DNA from 2 places in the Mycolicibacterium arseniciresistens genome. Region 2 is predicted to be linked to the other one. Evidence: riboswitches for the same ligand, from Rfam matches in the RefSeq annotation. Region 2 holds a riboswitch; the other holds the start of a gene.
The links. A riboswitch is a leader RNA that binds a small molecule or an ion and turns the genes downstream of it on or off. The one in region 2 is predicted to bind S-adenosylmethionine.

Region 1 (5,897 bases), on a different contig from region 2:
CCCCCATGGAGCCGCCCACCACCGCGGCCACCTCGGTGATGCCGAGGGCGGCCAGCGCCGCGACGTCGGCCGCCACCTGGTCGCGCACCGTGATCGCGGGGAACCGGGAACCCCAGGGCCGGCCGTCGGGTGCGGTCGTCGACGGTCCGGTGGAGCCCTGGCAGCCACCGAGCACGTTCGTCGAGATCGCGCACCAGCGGTCGGTGTCGATCGGGGCCCCCGGGCCGGCGACGCCGTCCCACCAGCCGGGGGTCGGATGCCCCGGTCCGGCGGGGCCGGTGATGTGCGAATCGCCGGTGAGCGCGTGCAGCACCACCACGACGTTGTCGCGGTTCGGCGAGAGCTCGCCCCAGCGCTGTACGGCGATGGACACGTCGTCGATCACGACGCCGCTCTCCAGCGTCAGGGGACCGATGTCCACCACGCCGATCTCGCCTTCGGCGGGCAGCGTCGCAATGTGCACGTCAGAGATTGTCACTTGCCCGCCCTCGCCGCCGCGAAGCCCTGCTCCAGATCGGCCAGGATGTCGTCGATTCCCTCGATGCCGACCGCCAGGCGCACCAGGCCGGGCGTCACGCCGGAGGCGAGTTGTTCCTCCGGGGACAGCTGGGCATGGGTCGTCGACGCCGGGTGGATCACCAGCGAGCGGACGTCACCGATGTTGGCGACATGACTGTGCAGCGTCAGGGCGTTGACGAAGGCCTTGCCCGCGTCGACGCCACCAGCCAGTTCGAAGGCGAGCACGGCGCCAGTTCCCTTCGGCGCCAAGCGCTTTCCGAGGTCGTACCACGGCGAGCTCGGCAGCCCGGCGTAGTTCACCGACAGCACGTCGGCGTGCCCGGCGAGGTACTCGGCCACCCGCTGTGCGTTCGCGACGTGGCGTTCGACGCGCAGGCTCAGCGTCTCCAGGCCCTGCGCGATCAGGAACGCGTTGAACGGCGCGGCGGCCGACCCGAGGTCACGCAGCAGCTGCACCCGGGCCTTGAGCGCGTACGCCGGCGGCCCGAGTTCGGCGAAGACGACGCCGTGGTAGCTGGGGTCCGGGGTCGTGAAGCCGGGGAACTTGCCGTTGGTCCAGTCGAAGGTGCCGGAGTCGACGATCACACCGGCGATCGCGTTGCCGTGCCCGCCCAGGTACTTGGTGGCCGAGTGCACCACGATGTCGGCGCCCTGGCTGATCGGCTGGATCAGGTAGGGCGTGGCGATGGTGTTGTCGACGATCAGCGGCACGCCGGCGTCGTGGGCGACGGCGGAGACGCCCGGGGTGTCGAGGATGTCGATCTGCGGGTTGGAGATGGTCTCGGCGAAGAAGGCCTTGGTGTTCGGCCGCACCGCCGCCCGCCACGACTCCAGGTCGTCGGGGTCAGCCACGAAGCTGACCTCGATGCCGAGCTTGGGCAGCGTGTAGTGGAACAGGTTGTAGGTGCCGCCGTACAGGCGCGGGCTGGACACGATGTGATCGCCCGCGTTGGCGATGTTGAGGATCGCGAACGTCTCGGCGGCCTGGCCGGAGGACAGGAACAGCGCCGCCACGCCGCCCTCCAGCGCGGCGATGCGCTGCTCGACGACGTCCTGCGTCGGGTTCATGATGCGGGTGTAGATGTTGCCGGTCTCGGCCAGCCCGAACAGCGCGGCCGCGTGGTCGGTGTCGCGGAACGTGTACGACGTCGTCTGGTAGATCGGCAACGCCCGCGCGCTGGTGGCGCTGTCGGGCGTCTGCCCGGCGTGGACCTGCTTGGTCTCGAACGACCAGCGTGCCGCCGGGTCGTCGATGATTTCGGGTGTGCTCATGGCGGTTCCAGGTCTCCCTGTCTGTCGGGGGGCCCGTACCTGCGGACCCGCGCTTGCCGTGTGGCCGACGGGATCAAGGGATCAGTCGGCTACTCAACCTGGTCGTCTCCCGGGGCACCCCCCCGCGGTTGGAGGGTTGCCGGCCAGCAAGCCGGGGCTTGACGCTGGCGCTCATGACCGATCAGAAGCTTAACGCACGCCGCGCCGCGGCTGCCACCATGGCAGGTGGCAGGCGGCGCGACGCGCGCTGACGGAGAACGAATCAGCCGGTGGCGCGTTGCCTGCCGACGTGCCCGTCGACGAAGCCGAGGATCACCTCGGCGATGCGATCGGGAGCTTCGAACATCGGGATGTGTCCGACGCCGTCGAGGTGGGTCACCTCGGTGCCCTCGGGCAGATGCTCGGTGAAGTGCCGGGTGAACCGGGGATGAGGCAGCACCCGGTCCTTCTCGCAGATCACCAGGTGTGTCGGGGTCTTGCCCTCGGCGATCTCCAGCAGGCCGGGCAACGTCAGCGACTTGACCAGCAGCTGGTAGTAGGCCGGGCAATGGGAGACGTCGTCGATGATCTCGGCCAGGTCCTCGTCGGACAGGCCGTCGGGCGTCCCGCTCACCGGCAGGTGAGTCAGATAGCGGGTGACCGGCAGTTTCAGCACATGTTGCCGGAGCACCAGGGTGGCCACCCACAGCGGCAGGCCGGCCAGGAACTTGCCGACGATCTCGAACTTCGCGGGGGTGAAGTGCTTCCACCCGCCGGCCGGCGCGATCCCGGTGAGCGTGCGGGCGCGGCCGCGCCGCTCGAGCTCGAACGCCACCCAGCCGCCCAGCGAATTGCCGACGACGTGCGCGGTGCCCCAGCCGAGCGCGTCCATCCTGCGCTCGACATCGTCGGCCAGCGAGGCGCTGTCCAGGAAGAACGGCCCGCGCGACACGCCGTTGTGGCCGAGCATCGTTGGCGCGAACACCTCGTAGCGGCCGGTGTCGGCGATCCGCGGGGCAACGCCCTTCCACACGTTCTGCGACATCATGAACGGGTGCAGCAGCAGCATCGGCTCGCCGGTGCCGAGGTGGATCGGTGCGCGTTCGGTCATGCTGCCCGACAGTAAGGTGATACCGCCGGTACCGCAAGATTGTCCGTTAGGGTCTGGCGCCGTGAGCCGGCTGATCGTGAGCACCGTCAACGTCAACGGCATCCGCGCCGCGGTGCGGCAGCGCTCGACCGAGAACCTCGGTCTGCTCGCGTGGCTGGCCGGCTCCGCCGCCGACGTGGTCTGCCTGCAGGAGACCCGCGCCGACGACGACCAGCTCTCCGCGGCGCTGGCCCCCGCCGTGGCCGACGGGTGGCGGCTGGCCGCGGCGAGCCCGCACGTCAAGGGCCGCAGCGGCGTCGCGGTGCTGTCCCGGCACCCGGTCACCGCGATGCGCCTGATGGAGTCCGACGAGTTCGGCGAGCACGGCCGCTACATCGAGGTCGACACGGCCGGGGTGACCGTGGCCAGCGTCTACGTGCAGACCGGTGAGGCGGGCACCGACCGGCAGCTGGAGAAGGAGCGGTTCATGGCCGCGCTCGCGCAGCGGATGGCCGCGATGAGCCGCGACGGCCGCGAGGCGGTGGTGTGCGGCGACTGGAACATCGCCCACACCGAGAACGACATCAAGAACTGGCGTGGCAACGTCAAGAAGTCCGGCTTCCTGCCCGGCGAGCGGCGGTGGCTGTCCGAGCTGCTCGATTCCGGCTGGGTGGATGTGGTGCGGGTGCTGCACCCCGATGTGGCGGGGCCGTACTCGTGGTGGTCGTGGCGCGGGCGGGCGTTCGACAACGACGCCGGCTGGCGGATCGACTACCAGCTGGCCACCCGCCCGCTGGCGGCCAGGGCGCGGGCGGCCAGGGTCGAGCGGGCAGACGCCTACGCGCTGCGCTGGTCCGACCACGCGCCGGTGACCGTCGAGTACAGCTGACAGGCGGCGAAAAGCCGTTGGCCGGCCATGAAAAGATCGGGTCATCATGAATTCTCCTGTCGAGATGCCGCCCCGGCAACCGCGCGTCGTCTTCTCGGGCGTGCAGCCCACGTCCGACTCCCTGCACCTGGGTAACGCGCTGGGTGCGGTGAAGCACTGGGTCGGCATGCAGGACGACTTCGACGCGTTCTTCTGCGTGGTCGACCTGCACGCGATCACGGTCCCGCAGGACCCGGAGACGTTGCGGCGGCGCACCCTGGTGACCGCGGCGCAGTACCTGGCGCTGGGCATCGACCCGGCGCGCAGCACGATCTTCGTGCAGAGCCATGTGCCCGCGCACACCGAATTGGCCTGGGTGCTGGGATGTTTCACCGGGTTCGGCCAGGCCTCGCGGATGACGCAGTTCAAGGACAAGTCGCAGAAGCAGGGTTCGGACGCCACCACGGTCGGCCTGTTCACCTATCCGGTGCTGATGGCCGCCGACGTGCTGCTCTACGACACCGACCTGGTGCCGGTCGGAGAGGACCAGCGGCAGCATCTCGAACTCGCGCGAGACGTGGCGCAGCGGTTCAACGCGCAGTTCTCCGACACCTTCGTCATCCCGGACGTGCTGATCGCCAAGACCACCGCCAAGATCTACGACCTGCAGGAGCCGACGGCGAAGATGAGCAAGTCGGCGTCCACCGCCGCCGGGCTGATCAGCCTGCTGGACGACCCCAAGGTGACGGCCAAGCGGATCCGGTCGGCGGTCACCGACAGCGAGCGCGAGATCCGGTTCGACCGTGAGGCCAAGGCCGGAGTGTCCAATCTGCTGACCATCCAGTCGGCGGTCACGGGCACCGACATCGACGTGCTCGTCGAGCAGTACCAGGGCCGTGGATACGGCGACCTGAAGAAGGACACCGCCGAGGCGGTGGTCGAGTACGTCACCCCCATCCGGGACCGGGTCGACGAACTGCTCGGCGACACCACCGAACTCGAGGCGGTGCTGGCCGCCGGTGCCCAGCGGGCCAGGGACGTGTCTGCGGCGACGCTCGAGCGGGTATACGACCGTCTGGGTTTCCTCAAGCGATCGCGCTGAGGGCGCGTACACGGGAGGCTGGCTGGCATGACCGACGAGGCCAAGCCCGGCATCCTCGACCGCCTGCGCGCGCGCTACGGCTGGTTCGACCACGTGATGCGGGCGCAGGACCGCTATCAGGAGTCGAAGGGCAACTTCTTCGCCGCCGGCATCACCTATTTCACGGTCTTCGCACTGTTCCCACTCCTGATGCTCGGCTTCTCCATCGCCGGCTTCGTGCTGTCCCGCCAGCCCGACGTGCTCGCCGGTATTCAGGACCGGATCAGGCAGACGGTGTCCGGCAGTCTCGGCCAGCAACTGGTCGAGCTGATGAACACGGCGATCGAGTCGCGCACCTCGCTGGGCCTCATCGGACTGGCCACCGCGGCGTGGGCCGGTATCGGGTGGATGGCCAACCTGCGCGAGGCACTGAGCGCGATGTGGCAACAGCACGGCGAGCAGGGCAACTTCATCGGCACCAAGGTGTCGGATCTGCTTGCGTTGCTCTCGGCTTTTGTGGCCATCGTGGTCACCGTGGCGTTGACCGCGCTGGGCGATCGGAGACTGATCGCGCGAGTGCTCGCCTGGCTCGGCATCGAGGGCATCCCCGGGCTGGGCGTCGGTCTGCGGGTGGTTTCGATGCTTGTGGCACTCGGCATCTCGTGGTTGTTGTTCACCTGGATGATCGCCAGGCTGCCCAGGGAGAAGCTCACGTTCCGCAGCAGCGTCCGCGCGGGCTTGCTCGCGGCGATCGCCTTCGAGTTGTTCAAGCAGGTCGCGTCGCTCTACCTCAAGTCGGTGCTGACCGGCCCCGCCGGCGCGACGTTCGGACCGGTGCTCGGGCTGATGGTGTTCGCCTACGTCACCGCGCGGCTCATCCTGTTCTCCACCGCATGGGCCGCCACGTCCACCGACAACCTGGCCATTGCGCCGGTGAGCCCGCCCGACCCCGCCCAGATCACCACCCGGGTGCAGGTCCGCGAGGGCGTCGGGGTCACCGGCGCGTTGGCCGCGGCGGCAGTGGGAGCCCTTGGCGCGGCCGGGCTTTCACGGCTGCGACGGCGGCAGTGACCGACCGGTGCGCCGTG
Region 2 (5,897 bases):
CGAATTCCGCGGTGGGCGTGGCGGCCGGCGGCTGCAGCCGCTGCAACGCCGCGCGGAAAGCGTTGTTCGGGTTCGCGGCGGGCAGGACCCGCACCACGTCGGCGAGGGCTTGGTCGACGCTCACACCGCGCAGCCGCGACCCGTAAAGCGCAGCGACAGTGGGTGTACGGCTGAGCGCTTCGACGCAGTGCACCAGCACGGTGCGGCCCTGCCGTCGAAGCTCCTCGACGGTGTGCACCGCGTCCAGCAGGACGAAGTCGAGGTGCGCATTGTCGTCCGGCGTGCTCCGGTCGATCAACCACACCTCGGCGTGTGGCATGCCGGTGGGAACGTCGCGGTCACCGACGCGGCACAGCGACACCACCGCGTCCACATCGGCAGGCAGTCGGCGCAGCGCACCGATGCCGCCCAGGACGACGCCCTCGTCATACGGGTGCCGGGCGAGGGCGTCGATCGAGTAGCCGGCGTACGAGGCGTCGAAGGTATCCGGCCTACCTCGGCGGCCGATGGCCGACGCCAGGTCGACCAGGCCGCGCGCCGTGAAGCCCGGCCACCCGTGCAGCAGCGTGCGCCACCGCACCGGAACCGCGGACGCCCCGTAGGCGGCGCCGAGAAGTCCGCCGGCGATCGCGGCGACAGTGTCGGTGTCGTAACCCGACCGGACCGCCGCGTTCAGGGCGAGCCGCAGGTGGTCTGCTCGGAACGTTCCGGCTCCGGAGTCCTCGGCGGGCACACCGGTCGTGACGATGGCCGACCACGCGGCCTGCAGCGCCGTCACGACCCAGCCGTTGTTCGGGAACGATGACGGCACGCCGGCCTCCGCGGCGTCCAGGCGCTCGGACCACAGCTTGCGTCGGTTCCCGTCGATGTGCCGCAACCCGATTCGGACGTCGATCTGTCCGGTGAGCACCGCGTGGCGGATGGCGCACGTCCACAGCACGCAGGCATCGCCGGCGTCCGGGTCGTAGTGGGTGAGCTCGCTGAGGGCGCGGGCTGCTTCGACCATCGCGTTCTCGTCGTCGAGGTACGCCAGCGCCACCGGGGCCGTCCGCATCAGCGATCCGTTGCCCGCCGTACGGCCGCCACTTTCGTGCAGCTTCTTCGCTTCCCGGCGTGCGTGAGCCGCGGTGAGAGCGCCGGACCGAGCGGTGGCACCGAGCACCTTGCGGGTCTGGATACCGACGTCCTTCGCCGTCAGCGACCAGGCGTGCCACCGCGCGACGATCGAATCCTGAGCTGCCTCGTCGCGGAGGTCGGCGCCGGTTGCCGCCACCTCGGAGATCGCGATGGCCATGGCCGTGTCGTCGGTCCACTCACCAGGCTCCCAGCCGCGGCCGCCGACCATCTCGACGTCGAGTTCCGGTCCGCGCGGCGGGTCGAATTCGTACGGCGCGCCGAGCGCATCGCCGGCAGCCGTCGCCAGCAGAACACCGACGAATCGGTCGTTACGTGCTCCCATGAGATCCCCCTCAACTATTTGCGCAATTCTGCGCTAATTACCTCACTGTACGCTGATGCACCGACATGGTTGGCGAAATGTTCCGGGACGGCAGCGGGCGGACGCTCGCCGACTACCCGCGGCCGTCGGTCGCCGTGGACACCGCGCTGCTCACGCTCGACCGCAGCCTCGGCTTGGTGGTGTTGGAGGTCCGGCGGCCGACTGGTCGCGGGTGGGCGCTACCAGGCACCTTTCTCCACGAGCACGAACGGCTGGCCGACGCTGTCAACCGGTCACTGTGGGACAAGGCGCATATTCGGGGTCTGCGGCCGCGGCAGCTGCAGGTGTTCGATGCTCCCGGTCGCGATGACCGCGGGTGGGTGCTGTCCGTGGCACACATCCAGGTGGTGCATGCGAGTCGGCTCGAGGATCGTTTCCATGACTCGACACGGTTGGTGCCGGTGACGCAACCGGGCCGGCTGCCGTTCGACCATGCGGAGATTGCGAAAAGCGCAGTGCACAACATTCGCTCGCGGTACAGCGACGAGCCTGACCCGGACCATCTGCTCGGGGATTCGTTCACGCTGCGTGAGCTACGGCTGGCACACGAAGCGGTGATGGGCCGGGAGCTACAGCGCGACACCTTCCGACGCACGATGGAGCCGCGGCTCGTCGCGACGGGTGAGACCACCGCGGGCGGCCGCGGGCGTCCCGCCGAGGTGTTCCGTCGAGCCGCTGCCGAGTCCTGATCCTCGGTTTTGCGCTCGAGCGGATATCGATGCGGTGTCCGACGCCGGCCCTTAGTCCCCGAGAAGGCGGGCGAACGCGTCCTCCGAAGCGCTTCGGCTCGGCGGCCATGTTGCCCTCCACGTCCTGAGCGGGATGTCAGCCAGTGGGTCGAAGGCGGCGGCGAGCCGCGGGTACTCCCGTCGGCGCCACTCCTTGAGTTCGTGATCGCCGTTCGAGAAGGCGGCGAGGCGCTCCTCCTGCACATGGCGGACCGCCGGCGCCGCACTGAGTCGCGCGCCGGCTCCGTTCATCAGGCTGTGCCGGCCCAGCGCGAACGGTCGAAACCCCCAACGCGCGACATAGGAATCATTGACCGCCAGGCAGGTCTCGCACGCCACGTAGGCCCAGCGAGACCGCCCACCCGCGGTGCCGCGAAAACAGATGACGCACAGATCTTTCGCCCGAGAGACGTCGTGCTCCGGCCATCGCTCGGGGTTGTCCTCGTCCCTGCACGACTGCCACCGGATGGGCAGGTCTGGCCGCGCTCTACTCCTGCGCTGAATCGGCCCCCGAATCCCTCCGCACGGGATGTGGACCGACAACTCGTCGATCCGCGCTCGCACTGCCGCATCCGCGGCGCTCAACTCCGGCTCGGTCACAGCTCACTCCTCGCGGCGACGCCGCGCGCGGGCGTCCACCTCTTGCACGCATCCGTGCCGGCTCTTCCCCTGGGGCACCGTGCGGTGGTCGTGCGGTTGCCGAGACGGCGGGCCAGGTACCCGTACAGCCGTCTGCTCGAGAGCTGATTCCAGGCTAGCGGGACGCACTGACAGGTGGATAGGTCGAAAGTGCGGGCAGCGGGTATCTATCGAGGGGCTTAAGCGGACAGCACGTAATGCCCCGGCCGGATCTCGTCTTCGCCGTCCCAACGGTATGCGACAAGATTCCCCGTTTTGACCGCACTGAAATCGACGCACGCGGAACGCCTCGTGTAGTCGCTGCCGGCCTCGGGTGAGCCGCTGCGCCAGTAGTGCCCGTAGAACACAGGGACGTCACCGCGGTACGTGTAGGAGCTCTCTGCCGGATCGACCGTGACGTCGGGCAGCTCCGGATACGCCTCGCCACTGGCAGTTCGGAAGTTGCCGTCCAACACCGCGAGCTGACGCAGTGTGGTCGCGTTCTCTCGCCACCACGCCACTCGGGCGCGACTGCGGGGGTGGCCGTCTTTGTCGTAGTAGGGCTCGAGCCGATGTTTCGCCAAGTCGATCTCGGGCCCCTTCAGCAGGACTTCGATTGCCTCATACAACGGGTCTTCCGTGTCCGAGGCGCGGACGAACTGCTCACGAGCGCTGAACCGATTCGACCCGAGCGCCTCCTCGACCACCCGCATCGACGGTTCATGCCAGCAGGCGTGCACCACGCGGATGTCGCCGAGATCCAGCCACAGCGGCATCGCCGCGAACCACTTCAGGTAGCCGGCGCGCGCCTCGCCGTCGACCTGGTCGAGGAACGCTCGGTGCTGGTTCGTGTTCTTCTCGGAGCGCGGCCGGAGATGCTCGCCGGGCCGGTCGGGATGCTCGGTGTCGTAGGCGACGGCGTTGAACTCGTGGTTGCCCATGACGATCTGGGCGCTTCCGCTGTCCACCATCCGTTTGACGGTCTCCAGCACCTGCAGTTGTTCGCCGCCGCGGTCGACGAGGTCTCCGACGAAGACGACTTGCCGACCTGGCTGCTCGTACGCTCCCGATTCGCCTACTCGGTACCCGAGTCGCCCCATTAGACGCGTCAACAGCGATGCGCAGCCGTGGACGTCGCCGATGATGTCATAGCCCGTCATGCTCATTCTCCCTTCAGAATTCGGTGAACAGGACGCGGTAGGTGTCGTCTGCGCTCACACAGTCGATGCTTCGTTCGCCATCCCGTTCCGTCAGCGTCACTCCGTACTGCTTCTCGGCTTCATGGAAGATCTCGAGCAGCAGTTCGCCCGAGACCACCGTGTCGATGTCGGTGATGGCGTACCGCGCATCCACCCTGTCGGCCGCGATGAAGTCGAGCACCACCCATGCGACATACGATGCGTGACTGACCATCCCGCCGTGTTGACCGAGCGACTGGCCTCCCGACAGATTCTTGATCCACAGATCTGAAGTCGTCATCGTCCCTCCCATCAGCGGCGGGCCGATTCGACCCGCAGGTCAAGTGGGGAAGAAAGAGTGGGCGAGTCTGCGAGCGAGCAGGTGCTTCGAGCTCTGCGAACTGCCTCGACAACTTCCACCTGCAATGTACCGCGAGGGTCCGACAGGACGCTCGTCGGCATCGCTATGACGAAAGCGCTTTGACGCGCCGAGTGATCCGCCCCATGAGTTCGCCCTCGACGTCCATGCGCAGGCGCACCGGACTCGCACTTGACGGTGGCACCGACACCGGCCCGACCTTTCAGTCGCCGTCCGCCTTCATGGGCCCATGCGAATTGGGATACTCAGGCGGGAGCTCGCCCCAGTGGTCCAGCCCGCACGCACCGTAGAACCACTCGTAGCTGAACTCCGGATGGCGTCGCTTGAACTGATCGGCCAGTCGCCGCGCCGATGCCGCCGTCCGCTCCCGGTCTTCCTCGTCGAGCTCCAGGTCCATGATCCGCCGGCGGAAGGCGGCCGCGGCGATGAAGTGCGTCTTCCAGACCACGGCCTCCTCCTATCCCTATCGCGTGTACGGCCGACGCATCGTGTCAGCTGCCACCGACAAGAACGTCGGCGGGCAGCGAGTCGCGAGCCGGGCCAAGGCGCCGGGGGAGGAGCGCGGGCATCGCGGCTATCGGGGCGGCTGCTCGTCCTCCGGCGGGTCGGGCTGCCGGTCGTTACGCGAGGCCGCGAAGATGACGCCCCCGATCTTGAGGTGTGGGGACCGGAAGAAGGCGGTGATCACCGACATCGCGACGCAGAACCCCGCGATGGTCAGGCCGCGGTGCGTGTCGTCGTGGCCGGCGGCGAGCACCATGAGCACGCCACCTGCCAGCCAGCAGATCCAATACGCCCGCCGCCGGTCGCGCCTCGTGGACAGGAAAGCGCCGCCCACCATGCCGATGGCGACGACACCGAATCCCGCCCAGAAGGCGATGTCCGCTGACATATCCACCCATCGAGCCTAAGTCGACCGCAGCCACATGAGACGCGACAAATCTTGGTGCCGGCTTCACAGGAAACCGCGAAAACGCACAGCCGGTCGGCAGCATGTTGCCATGAGAAAACTCTGGTCTTGCCAGGGTTGTGACAGGCATTCTTCGCTCATCGCGGGCCCTACGGCGCTGTAGCACTGCGACACGCCGACCCGACTGCCCACGGTCCGCGCCACTGCTCGAGCACAAACTAGGAGTCCCCATGAAGATGCATGCCCTCCGCGCCGCAGGCGCTCTCGCGCTGCTCGCCCCCGCCGCAATCGGACTTGCCGGTCCGGCGGCAGCCGACGGGCCGACATTCGTCATGCCGTCGGTCGAGAAGATGAGCCTCCAGAAAGCCACCAAAACCATCGACAAGCTCGACCCCAACACGAAATTCGTCATCAAGTCTCACAACATCGACGGCCCAACGCAGCAGAAGCAGATCGACTTGATGTACTGGGAAGTCTGTTCCCAATCACCGGCCGCCGGTGCGGAATTCACCCCGAACGAGGACATCGAGATGTCTGTGTCTCGATTTTTCGACGGCTGCGGCGACAAGTAGACGCATCGCCGGAG

Region 1: another riboswitch for S-adenosylmethionine. It lies ahead of Q2100_RS24215 (bifunctional o-acetylhomoserine/o-acetylserine sulfhydrylase); the one in region 2 lies ahead of Q2100_RS01640 (hypothetical protein).

Annotation. Positions count from the first base shown of each region.
Region 1 covers NZ_JAUMSQ010000250.1:6-5,902, forward strand. Annotated here, with positions in the region: partial or broken gene Q2100_RS24210 (alpha/beta fold hydrolase) at 1-478, opposite strand, end outside; gene Q2100_RS24215 (bifunctional o-acetylhomoserine/o-acetylserine sulfhydrylase) at 475-1,791, opposite strand; SAM riboswitch class IV at 1,836-1,970, opposite strand; gene Q2100_RS24220 (epoxide hydrolase EphH) at 2,054-2,881, opposite strand; gene Q2100_RS24225 (exodeoxyribonuclease III) at 2,952-3,749, shown strand; gene trpS (tryptophan--tRNA ligase) at 3,796-4,830, shown strand; gene yhjD (inner membrane protein YhjD) at 4,858-5,880, shown strand.
Region 2 covers NZ_JAUMSQ010000005.1:53,437-59,333, reverse strand. Annotated here, with positions in the region: gene Q2100_RS01650 (ADP-ribosylglycohydrolase family protein) at 1-1,459, opposite strand, end outside; gene Q2100_RS01645 (NUDIX hydrolase) at 1,537-2,187, shown strand; gene Q2100_RS01640 (hypothetical protein) at 2,239-2,826, opposite strand; SAM riboswitch class IV at 2,860-2,970, opposite strand; gene Q2100_RS01635 (metallophosphoesterase) at 3,045-4,004, opposite strand; gene Q2100_RS01630 (hypothetical protein) at 4,018-4,323, opposite strand; gene Q2100_RS01625 (hypothetical protein) at 4,604-4,849, opposite strand; gene Q2100_RS01620 (hypothetical protein) at 4,976-5,299, opposite strand; gene Q2100_RS01615 (PASTA domain-containing protein) at 5,542-5,883, shown strand.